Regions from separate parts of the Blautia wexlerae DSM 19850 genome, predicted to be linked through region 2. Evidence: riboswitches for the same ligand, from Rfam matches in the RefSeq annotation. Region 2 holds a riboswitch; the other holds the start of a gene.
The links. A riboswitch is a leader RNA that binds a small molecule or an ion and turns the genes downstream of it on or off. The one in region 2 is predicted to bind cobalamin.
Positions count from the first base shown of each region.

Region 1 (5,877 bases), 440 kb from region 2:
CTTCAGTGCCAGATTGATCAGAAGAAATCTGAATCAGCCGATTATGAGAATGAAATTGCATATGCACAGCAGCAGGCGACAGAATATGCAAATCTGTTAGCGGAACAGACAGCTGAAATTCAGAGACTGGAAGCTGAGAGAATTGCAGCAGAAGAAGAGGCAAGACGACAGGCTGAGGAAGAGGCTGCAAGACAGGCGGCAGAAGAAGAGGCAGCAGCAAAAGCTGCAGAGCAGGAACAGGACTCCGAATCAGAAGACGAAGAAAATATAGAGTATGATGAAGACGGAAATGAGATTGAGAATACTGATGATGCGGATAATGAATCTGATGAGTCTGAATCAGATGATGGTGTAGAATATGATGAAAATGGTGATCCTGTTGACAATGCAGGAGCTTCCGATGATGTAGAGTACGATGAGTATGGCAATGTGATTGATTCTGATAATACAGTTTCACCAGATGATTATGAGAGTGAACAGTCATCTGATTCAGATAGTTCTTCATCTTCAGGTTCAGGATCAGGATCTTCTGTAGTAGACTTTGCAACACAGTTTGTTGGCAATCCATATGTATGGGGCGGTACAAGCCTTACAGGTGGAGCTGACTGTTCAGGATTTACACAGAGTGTATATGCAAACTTCGGAGTAAGTCTTCCGAGAACTTCTTATGAACAGCAGAATGCCGGTACAGAAGTATCTTATGCTGATGCACAGCCGGGTGATTTAATCTGCTACGGTGGACACGTTGCAATCTATATGGGGAATGGACGTATCGTTCATGCATCGAACTCTGTAGATGGAATTAAGATCAGTGATAACGCAGCGTACAGAACGATTGTTTCTGTAAGAAGACTGGTATAATTAAATAAGTATAAATAATTAAATTTATAGGGGTTGAAAAGGAGTATCGCTAAGGGGGCTGATGCTCCTTTTCTTTATGTATAAGTTACCATTATTCCGCGAGGTGTTTTGGCATGAATATGCCAAAATTCCGAGACATACCGCGCGAATTTATGCGATTAGCATAAATTCTGTGCATCGCGAAGCGTGTTGCTGTGAACGGAGTGAACCGTAACCATGTATAATATTTTACCGATTTTCAGGTGGATTTTACCTTGACATAAAATTGGATGGATAGTACAGTTTATGTAACTGAAGAGATACATATAAAATTTTAAATCTGTTTTTGGAGACATCAGCGGGAAAGAATATTCTCATGAATTATCCGGATTATAGTTGAATAGTGAAAGCGAGGAATGATAAATGGCAAATGACCATGTAGAACACATAAGAATTGTACAGGAAACAGTTGCTGGCAAGGAGATTACTTTTGCACATGTAATGGGAGGGCCGGCTCCGGTCATATACCAGAAGCTTGGACTGAATCCGCAGGTGGATTACCGTTCATCTGCAATCGGAATTATGAATATGACACCGCCTGAATCTGCAGTGATCGCATCTGATATTGCGGTAAAAAGCGGAAATGTTTATCTGGGATTTGCAGATCGATTTACAGGCACACTGATCATTACGGGAGAGATTTCCGATGTAATGTCAGCGATGACTGAGGTTGTGGATTATTTCAGAGACACTTTGGGGTATGTAGTCTGCAAGATTACCAAAAGATAGGAAGTGTTGGGATGGCAGGGATGACAACCAGAGAATTACTGGAAAAGCTTTATAACCAGGATTATGAGAAATTAAAGGGAAAAAAGCTGCGTATGACCAGGGTAAGGGTTCCGGGAAAGGAAGTGTGCCTGGCGCATGTGATCAATCCTTCACAGAGCTGTATTTATCAGAATCTTGGTCTGCATATTGGAGTCCATGAGGGAGAAGACCACACAGGAGAAGCAATTGGAATGATTCGTTTTACCCCATGGGAAGCAGTGGTTGTAGCTGCTGATATTGCAGTGAAAAGTGCAAATGTAGAGATTGGTTTCATGGATCGCTTCAGCGGATCATTGATCCTTACGGGAGGTCTGACGGAAGTTCAGACTGCAGTGGAAGAAGTGGTGAAATTTTTTAGAGAGGTGCTTGGCTTTAAGACTTGTGCAGTTCACAAAAGTTAAAACATACGAAAAGTCAGTTATTCTGTACCGATGGTGCTTATGTAACTGCCGGAATAGCTGAGAGAAGTGAAAGGGACAGACATTAAATATGAAGAAAATATTTCTGATGGGCAGAAGTGAAGCAGGTAAGACTTCATTAACGCAGGCATTAAAAGGCGAAAAACTTCATTATGTAAAAACGCAGTATACGAATACGGATGATGATACCATTGATTCGCCGGGAGAGTATGCAGAGTCCAAGCATTTCAGCGTAGGGCTGGCCTGTTTTTCTTTTGAAGCAGATGTGGTGGCAATGGTACAGTCAGCAGATGAACCTTTCAGTTTGTTTGGCTATGGCAGTAATGCATTTATTCTGAGACCACTGATAGGAATCATTACGAAAATAGATTCTCCTTATGCGAATGTTCCAATGGTGCGTCAGTGGATGCTGAATGCAGGATGTGAAAGAATTTTTCTGGTAAACAATGTGACCGGAGAGGGGATTGATGAGCTGAGAGCGTTTTTGAATGAGGATGTTCCAAAGCTGAGTCTGGAAGAAGCAAAATTCAGACAGAGTCTTGGTCTGAATGAATGGGATCCGCTGCCGGAAGGTGTGGAATATTGAAAAATATATTGATAAATAGTTGACAAGCTTGCTGCAGGGTGTTATTATAATGACAGTATAATTCCATACAGAACATATTAAGTGCTGATACTGTGAGAAAGAACAGTACAGAAAGAGGGAATCAGGTGAGAAACCTGAGCGATCCGGTCACTGTAACAGAGGAGCAAATCTCAGAATGTCCATTGTGCCATAGCATGAGAAGGAGAGAGGAGCGATGAGCCTGGAGCCAGGAAACCTGCTTGGTATGGCGAGGTTAAACTTCCGTGTAAAGTGTAACAACCAACTCCGTTGAATCCGCAGCTTCGGAGTGTTGTCTGCTTTTATCTGAAGGCAGACATTTTTTATGGAATGCGCCTGTTCTTTATGAATTATACATGATTAAATGGCAGGCGATACTACTTCGGATTTATTCGTTCCCTCCGCGCACTCATGAACGGATTTTTTTCTACCCCGGGGTAGCATCGCTCCCTCTTATTAATTTTAAATGTATGATCTGTGAAAAATACTGTAATGAATTTTCAATGCTTTGTTATGTGAAGAGAAATTGATAATTTATTAGAGTATTTTTTTTATTTCGTCCTCTGATGGGTGGGATTGATGGAGACTGAGAAAACGGAATTATTCTGGAAAGATAAAAACTTGCAACAGGAGAGGAGAGGTAGCAATGGAGAAACCTTATTGGGAAGGGAAAGAATATTCTTATTTCAGTCATAAGAAATGTGAATTTTTTCCGTGTCATAAGAATGCAGATCCGGATGATTTTAACTGTCTGTTCTGTTATTGCCCGCTATATGCCCTGGGTGAGAAATGCGGTGGGAATTTCCGGTATACGGAAAAGGGAATTAAAGACTGCACAAACTGTATGCTTCCGCATAAGCGAAAAAACTATGGATATGTCACAGGAAAATACCAGGAACTGGCTGATATGATGAAAAGAGCAAAGGAAAGTATCAGCAAATAAGAGGAGAATGCGTCGCTGCTTAGAACGGAGTGAACAGTAACAATGTGTCAGATTAGCACAAATAAGAAAGAACGATTTTCATTGTAATACAATGCTTGTTCTGCTAGAATAAGGATAGCAAAAGAGAAGAGTCTGTAAGATTTTCAAGTCTGTTCTGAGTTAGTATATAAAGCATTTCACACACATTTTCCACACTTTTCACATGCACAGAAGAAAATGCATCACAGGCATTTGACGTCTTTTCCTGGCGACATTTTCTTGTCGGCAGAGCTCTGCATTTCTACATAGAGCCGTCGGAAAACAGGGAAAATTCACTGTTTTCCGACGGTTTTTGTCATTGATCATGGTTGAAAAACAAAAAAGATACTGATATAATGATATTATATTTATGTAAGGGAGTTAACTACTACATGAAAAAAAGAAATACAGCGATACGCGCATTGTCAGTTTTTCTGGCTTATTCAATGGTTTGTACATCGGTACCCGCTGCGGGTCAGGAAATGTTTGGATCCGGAGTCAACAGGGAGACAGAAGAAAATACATCAGATCTGAAAGACTTTCAAAGTTCACAGGCAGATGAATTTGGAACAGATACGGGATCGGATGCAGAATTGTTCGGAAGCGATGATGCAAAACAGGAGTTTCAGGATGGAGAAAACTCAGAAGAGGGTACAGACGGAATCAGGTATATTAAGGGTCGTCCGTTGACAGAAGAGGAAAGAAAGGAAGAACTGGAACCCTTTAAAAATTTAAAACCTTTGGATCCGGGAATTGAAGTGGAGAGTGATCTGACATCAGTTTATGCTGCATATGGAAACAGGGAGGCTGCATTTCCATCTTCCTATGATGCCAGAAAGGAAGGATTAGTTACGCTCGTAAAGAATCAGAATCCATTTGGAACCTGCTGGGCTTTTGGTATGGCAGCAATCATGGAGACTTCGCTTCTGGCACAGAACAAAGGAACCTACGATCTGTCAGAAGAACATTTATCATATTTTTTCTCCAACAGACAGAATGATCCTCTTGGAAATACCCCCGATGATAAGAATTATGTACTGGGAAATTATCATGTAATAGGAGGTAATGATCACCTGGCGGCTATTTATCTCAGTACATGGTCGGGAATGACTACAGAGGCCGATGTACCATTTCCTACGGATTCTTCGCATCAGCAGGATCTGACTGTACAGATTCCGGGAAGTAAGGCTTATAATTCAGCGGCATATCTGAAAAATGCATCTGTTTCCAAATACAGTGAGGAACGTATGAAGGAAATGTTGCTGAATGACCATGCAGTATCCATTATGCTTTATATGAAGGAAAATTATGTAAACCCGGACACAGCAGCATATTGTTATCCTGTTGGAAAATCAAATTCGACTGTAATTAATCATATTGTGACAGTGGTCGGATGGGATGATACGTATTCAAAGGATAATTTCCTTCCTGTTTCCAATGTAACATCTGATGGTGCGTGGATCATCAAAAACAGTTGGGGGGAGAAGAAAGGAGACGGAGGATATTACTATCTTTCTTATCAGGATCCCAATATCAGTAAACTTGTAAGTGCAGAGGCAGTGGCTGCTTCGGATCAAAAGTACAGGAATAATTATTTTTATGATGGTTCTTCAGCACTTTCAGTGATTCCGATACAGGCGGGACAGTCAGTAGCAGCAGTTTATGAGACAACTGCAGGAAAGGGAAAAGCAGAAGTCCTGGGGGAGGTTAATCTTGTTACAAACAGTGACAATGCCTGTTACAAAATTCAGATATACACCGATCTGACAGATCCATATGACCCGGAAAGCGGGACCGCTGCATATGCTGCTCCATATGAGTTTGAACAGCCAATCGCAGGTGTACAGACTATTAGTGTACCAGAGGTGGTTTTGAAACAGGGAAGCAGATATTCTGTTGTGATCACAAACAGTGGGACTGACAAAATCAGCTTTGGAGTGGAAGCAAAGTCCAGTTATGGGAACTGGTTTACCTGTACGGCGGGGATAGAAACAGGGCAGACATTCTATAAGAGTGCATCGGAAACGGCCAGGTGGACAGATGGAAAGACGAAAAACTGGACGGCAAGGATCAAGGCACATACAAGGACCCTGAATCAGTCATGGGTGCCGGATACACCGGTATTTCAGGTGAAGGCATATAATTCCGGATATAACCTTATTTCATGGGAAAAAGTTTCCGGAGCTACAGGATATTATGTGTACAGAAAACCTGCAGCAGGTGGA
Region 1 covers NZ_CP102267.1:1,178,960-1,184,836, forward strand. Annotated here, with positions in the region: gene NQ550_RS05465 (C40 family peptidase) at 1-861, shown strand, start outside; gene NQ550_RS05470 (BMC domain-containing protein) at 1,264-1,629, shown strand; gene NQ550_RS05475 (BMC domain-containing protein) at 1,641-2,069, shown strand; gene NQ550_RS05480 (EutP/PduV family microcompartment system protein) at 2,158-2,673, shown strand; cobalamin riboswitch at 2,736-2,930, shown strand; gene NQ550_RS05485 (cysteine-rich small domain-containing protein) at 3,338-3,634, shown strand; gene NQ550_RS05490 (C1 family peptidase) at 4,045-5,877, shown strand, end outside.
Region 1: it holds a riboswitch for cobalamin, as region 2 does, so the genes downstream of both, NQ550_RS05485 (cysteine-rich small domain-containing protein) here and NQ550_RS03390 (ABC transporter substrate-binding protein) in region 2, are expected to answer to the same signal.

Region 2 (5,877 bases):
CATGAAGGGAAGAAGATGTGGACTGAACGATGAGGAAATCAGAAATCTTTTTGAAATGATCATGGAGGACTAAGACATGTTGAAAATCAGTCATTTGCAGAAACATTACAGAGGTTTTTCGCTGGACTGTTCTATGGAAGTACAGCCTGGGATGATTACAGGACTTATTGGAAGAAATGGTTCCGGGAAATCCACCACATTTAAAGCTCTGCTCGGCTTGATTCATCCGGATGGCGGAGAGATAGAGGTCTTTGGGAAAAAGGCAGAAGAGCTTAGGCCGGAGGATAAACAGAAACTGGGAGTTGTTTTTGCAGATTCAGGCTTCAGTATGTATCTGACAGCAGCGGGCGTGGCCAATATTATGAAAAGCATATATCCGGATTTTGACAGAGAGAAATTCCTGCAGCAGTGCAGAAGATTCAATCTGCCCACAGACAAGAAAATCAAAGAATTTTCCACTGGTATGAAAGCAAAGTTTAAAGTACTGGCAGCATTAAGCCATAAGGCAGAACTGCTGATTCTGGATGAGCCCACAGTTGGTCTGGATGTGATAGCCAGGGATGAAGTGCTGAACATGCTGAGAGAATATATGGAAGAAAATGAAAGCAGTTCTATTCTGATCAGTTCACATATTTCATCAGATCTGGAGAGTCTTTGTGACGATTTTTATATGATCCATGCCGGAAAAATTATCCTTCATGAGGATACAGATGTACTGCTGTCAGATTATGCAGTTCTTAAAGTTGCAGAAGAAGAGTACGAAAAACTGGATCAGCAATACCTTATTAAGATCCGGAAAGAAGCTTATGGATACAGGTGTCTGACAAACCAGAAACAATTTTATATGGAAAATTACCCGGATGTTGTAATTGAGAATGGAAAGATTGATGATCTGGTAATGATGATGGAGGAACAGGTATGAAGGGATTATTTGTAAAGGATATAGAACTGATGAAACAGCAGAAACAGTTTTTTATCCTGGTTGTTGTAATGGAAGTCATCCTGAATCTGGCAGGAAGCGGGAGCGTCAGTTTTGCTACAGGATATTTTACGATTGTCACAGCAATTTTTGCCATTACGACTATAAGTTATGATGAGTTTGATAATGGTCTTGCGTTTCTTATGACCTTGCCGGTTACCAGAAAACAGTATGTGGCGGAAAAATATCTGCTGGGAGCAGGGCTTACGGCTGTAGCGTGGGGAATTGCAACGATAACGGGAGTAATCTGCAAAGGTGTGGCAGAACTTCAGGGGTGTCTGAGTGAGACTATCATTGGCAGCCTGATATACATTCCACTGGCACTTCTTATGCTGGCGGTATCGCTCCCGCTTGTAATACATTTTGGAGCGGAAAAAGGACGTTATATTGCAATGGTCATGTGGGCTATTATATTTGCCGTAGTTTATATTCTGATAAAAACAATGGGACTTTCAGCAGACGCAGTCGATGCATGGCTGAATGGACTGAACTGGGGAATGGTATTGGCCGGAGTTGTATTATTTACAGTAATTGTATATATGGGGTCTTTTTGGATTGGTGTCCGGCTTATGGAGAAGAAAGAATTCTGATGTGTCTCGAATATGGTTGTAATTATAAAAGCAGTGTGCTAAAATTGTATCAGCGTAATTGAATAAGCTGTTAAGTGAACATTATCATATGCAGATTTTGTGTATGGTAATGTGAGAGGGAATCAGGTGAAATGCCTGAACGGTTGCGGCCACTGTATACAGAAAAAAAGCGGGATTGTAATATGTCATTGCATAAATATGTGAGAAGGCGGAATCCGGCTGTCAGAGAGTATCTGGAAATATTTCTGATACAACATTCATGAACTGCTGAAGCATGGATGTTGTATCAGTTTTTATTTTGTGGAAATTTTCTGTGATCTGTGAGTCAGGAAACCTGCCTGACAGCGTAAAGAAGGAGCTTCCGTAAAAAGTATCCGTTATTCTTATCACTTCTATTTTACTTTTTCTGAAGTCCCATCTTTTCGGTTACACGAACAGGTAAATAACATATACGAAAAGAGAGGAAGTCAAATGAAAAACAGGTATTTATCCACAAGAATCATGGCAATTATGATGGCAGCAGCTATGGCAGTTTCCGCAGCTCCGGCAGCTTTTGCAGCAGAGAGAGCAGACTCTGAGACAATCAAAGAGGACAATCAGCCGGCAGCAGATGCAGACGCACAGGATTCAGCAGATGCAGATAAGACAGCAGACGCAGAAGGTACAAAGACAGAATATCCTCTGACCATCACAACCTATGATTATGATGGAAATGAAATCGAAACAACCTATGAAAAGGCACCGGAGAAAGTTCTTGCTGTATATCAGGGAAGCATTGAAACCATGCTTGCACTTGGCCTGGAAGACCGTCTGGTAGCTACTGCAGGTCTTGACAATGAAGTTCCGGATGAACTTAAAGATGCATTTTCAAAAACAAATTATCTTGATGAATTTACCCCATCCCTTGAGACTGTAACGATGTTGGAGCCAGACATGATCTTATCCTGGAGCTCCCTGTTTTCTGATAAAAATCTCGGAAATGTAACAGACTGGATCGACAAAGGCTGCAACACTTATTACAACACAAACACACGCCCTGACGGAGACAGAACTCTGGAAAATGAATTTACAGACATCTTAAATCTTGGAAAGATTTTTGATGTACAGGACAAAGCACAGGCAATCGTAGATGATGCAAAGGCAGTGATCGATAAAACTCTTACAGCAACAGCAGATGTAGAAGAGAAACCAAGCGTAATGGTTCTGGAACCTCTTGGAGAAGATATCACAAACTATGGTGCAAAGAGCCTTGGTGGAGATATGGTAACACAACTGGGTGCGACTCTGGCAAACCCGGATGCTTCTACAGCAGGAAAAGAAGATATCATTGCAGCAAACCCTGATGTGATTTTTGTTGTATACATGCCATATGCAGGTGATGATCCGGAAACTGTAAAAGAAAGCCAGCTTGCCGTTATCAAGGATGACGAAGCACTTCAGAGCCTTGACGCTGTAAAGAACGGTCGTGTTTATCCGATCATGCTCAGTGAAATGTACGCAAGTGCAACACGTACACAGGATGGTATTGAAACTTTCGCAAAAGGATTATATCCGGATGTGAATCTTGACTGATTGAGGACATAACAGTGAAAGAACAGGTTTCACAGACAAAAAAAGGCAATGTGCTCAGAACATCCATGTATGTGGCAGTCCTCATCGGACTTGCAGGATTTCTTATTTTTTCCATACTTGCGGCGATTACTTTTGGTAATGCTGACCTGTCACTGAAGGATGTGTACAGTGTCATTGTTTATAAATTATTTCATATAAAAAGTCTGTCCGCCTATGCAGAAGGTGCAATTCACGATGTTGTATGGCTGATCCGACTGCCCAGAGTCCTGCTGGCTCTGGCAGTTGGAATGGCTCTTTCTGTATGTGGCGTAGTAATGCAGGCAATCGTGCAGAACCCGCTGGCAGATCCGTATGTACTTGGTATTTCATCCGGCGCGTCTCTTGGTGCAACGCTGGCAATCATGCTCGGAATCGGAAGCTTTCTTGGCGGGAATTCTGTCGGAGTTACTGCTTTTATTGGCGCGATGATCACCTCCTTTGCAGTTATTGCTATTGCAAATATGGGAGGAAAGGCAACATCAGCTAAGCTGATCCTTGCCGGAATGGCGGTCAGTGCGGTGTGCTCTGCTTTTTCAAATTTTGTTATTTACATTACGAATGACAAAAATGCAGCTACGGAAGTTATGAAATGGAGCATGGGAAGTCTTGCAGGGGCAAGCTGGGCCAGAGTAGGTGTGATGCTTCCGGTTACTCTGATATGTGTGGTCATCTTCTGGACGCAGTATCGAAACCTGAATCTGATGCTTTTGGGAGATGAAGTTTCTATCACACTTGGAACAGATTTACACAGATTGAGAACATTTTACCTGATTGTTGCTTCTGTAATGATTGGATTTGCCGTATATTGTGCTGGCGTGATCGGATTTGTAGGACTTGTGATTCCTCATGTAGTCAGGATTCTGTTTGGAACTGACCACAGAAGATTACTTCCACTGAGTGCACTTTTTGGCGCGTCTTTTCTGATCTGGTGTGATGTGGCATGTCGTGTGATCCTGAAGAATTCTGAGATGCCGATCGGTGTGCTGGTATCCATTATCGGTGCTCCATGCTTTATTTATCTGCTTGTGCGGAAATCCTATGGATTTGGAGGTAGTAAGTAATGAAAATCACTACAGAAGATATTCAGGTTGGATTTCACGCCAGACAGATACTGAAGGGAATTTCCATAGAGTCAAAGGATAAGGAACTGGTAGGGATCATCGGACCAAACGGAAGCGGAAAATCTACATTATTAAAATGCATCTACCGTATCCTGAAGCCAGATGCAGGTGCCGTTTATCTGGACGGCGAAGAACTCCATTCCATGAGCGTAAAAAGCTCCGCCAGAAAAATGGCAGTTGTGGCACAGCACAATTACTACAACTTTGATTTTACCGTACGGGAAGTCGTGTTGATGGGACGTGCACCTCATAAGAAAGCATTGGAACGGGATAATGCAAAAGATTACCGGATTGTTGAAGAAGCACTGAAAACGGTACAGATGGATGCATTTGCGGATCGCACATTTTCTACGCTGTCAGGTGGAGAGCAGCAGAGGGTTATTCTGGCAAGAGCACTTGCACAGCAGACACCTGCACTGATCCTTGATGAGCCGACTAACCATCTGGATATCACACATCAGATCATGCTGATGGAACTGGTAAAGAAACTTAACGTAACTGTAATATCAGCTATCCATGACCTGAATATTGCGGCGGCATACTGCGATAAGATTTATGTATTGAAAGATGGTGTGCTGGAAGGATATGGAACTCCACAGGAAGTACTCACTCCGGGGCTGATCAAAAGGATTTACCAGGTAGATTCGGAAGTGGTAAATGACAGCCGCGGGAAGATGCATATTTTATTTTTATAATATGAGAATTGACAGGCCAGAGTCAGAAAAAATTTTGACTCTGGCCTGTTGTATATGGAGGAAAAAGATGAATAAGATAGGAATTTTAACAACCGTAGCAAGAATTCCCTCACCTATAGGTGATGGGATGAATTGCACATTCGAGCATGTCTGCTCAAATTTATAAAAAATTGCAAAAACACTTGTTCTGATACAATAAATATATTATAATGAAAAAGAACAATATGCTCTTGAAATTTAGACGGTCGAAATAAGCAATAAGTGAGTGTACATAATGAGTTTAGATAATAATTCTCATTCAGTGTTTTTGTTTGATTCTGGTTATGAAATATGGCAGAAAGATGCTGGACGATAAGATGTCAGAGAGAACAAAAGAAATCTTTGAAATATAGCACCTGTTGAAACAATCCATCAGTATATAGAGAGTCAGGGTGAGAAAGATAAACCGGGCAGTAAAAATAAGGATCTATCCAAATAAAGAACAGATAACCCAGATAGAGAAGACGATCGGCTGCAGTCGTTTTCTCTATAACCGGATGCTTGCGGATAAGATCCGTCATTATCAGGAAGAAAAAAAGATGCTGAAAAATACGCCGGCCGGATATAAAAAAGAATATCCATGGCTGAAAGAGGTAGATTCTCTTGCGCTGGCGAATGTACAGTTAAATCTGGAAGGGGCTTTCCGGAAATTTTTCCGGGAACCGGGAGTGGGATTTCCGCATTATAAATCAAAAAAACATTCGCGGAAATCCTATACAACGAATATGGTAAATGGGAATATCTGTCTGCAGGACAGGTTCCTGAAACTGCCAAAGATGCAGCCGGTAAAAATAAAACTCCACCGTATGATCCCGGAGGGATGGAAGCTGAAATCAGTGACT
Region 2 covers NZ_CP102267.1:735,027-740,903, forward strand. Annotated here, with positions in the region: gene NQ550_RS03375 (GntR family transcriptional regulator) at 1-73, shown strand, start outside; gene NQ550_RS03380 (ABC transporter ATP-binding protein) at 77-922, shown strand; gene NQ550_RS03385 (ABC-2 transporter permease) at 919-1,569, shown strand; cobalamin riboswitch at 1,657-1,925, shown strand; gene NQ550_RS03390 (ABC transporter substrate-binding protein) at 2,041-3,141, shown strand; gene NQ550_RS03395 (FecCD family ABC transporter permease) at 3,156-4,241, shown strand; gene NQ550_RS03400 (ABC transporter ATP-binding protein) at 4,241-4,996, shown strand; gene NQ550_RS03405 (RNA-guided endonuclease TnpB family protein) at 5,428-5,877, shown strand, end outside.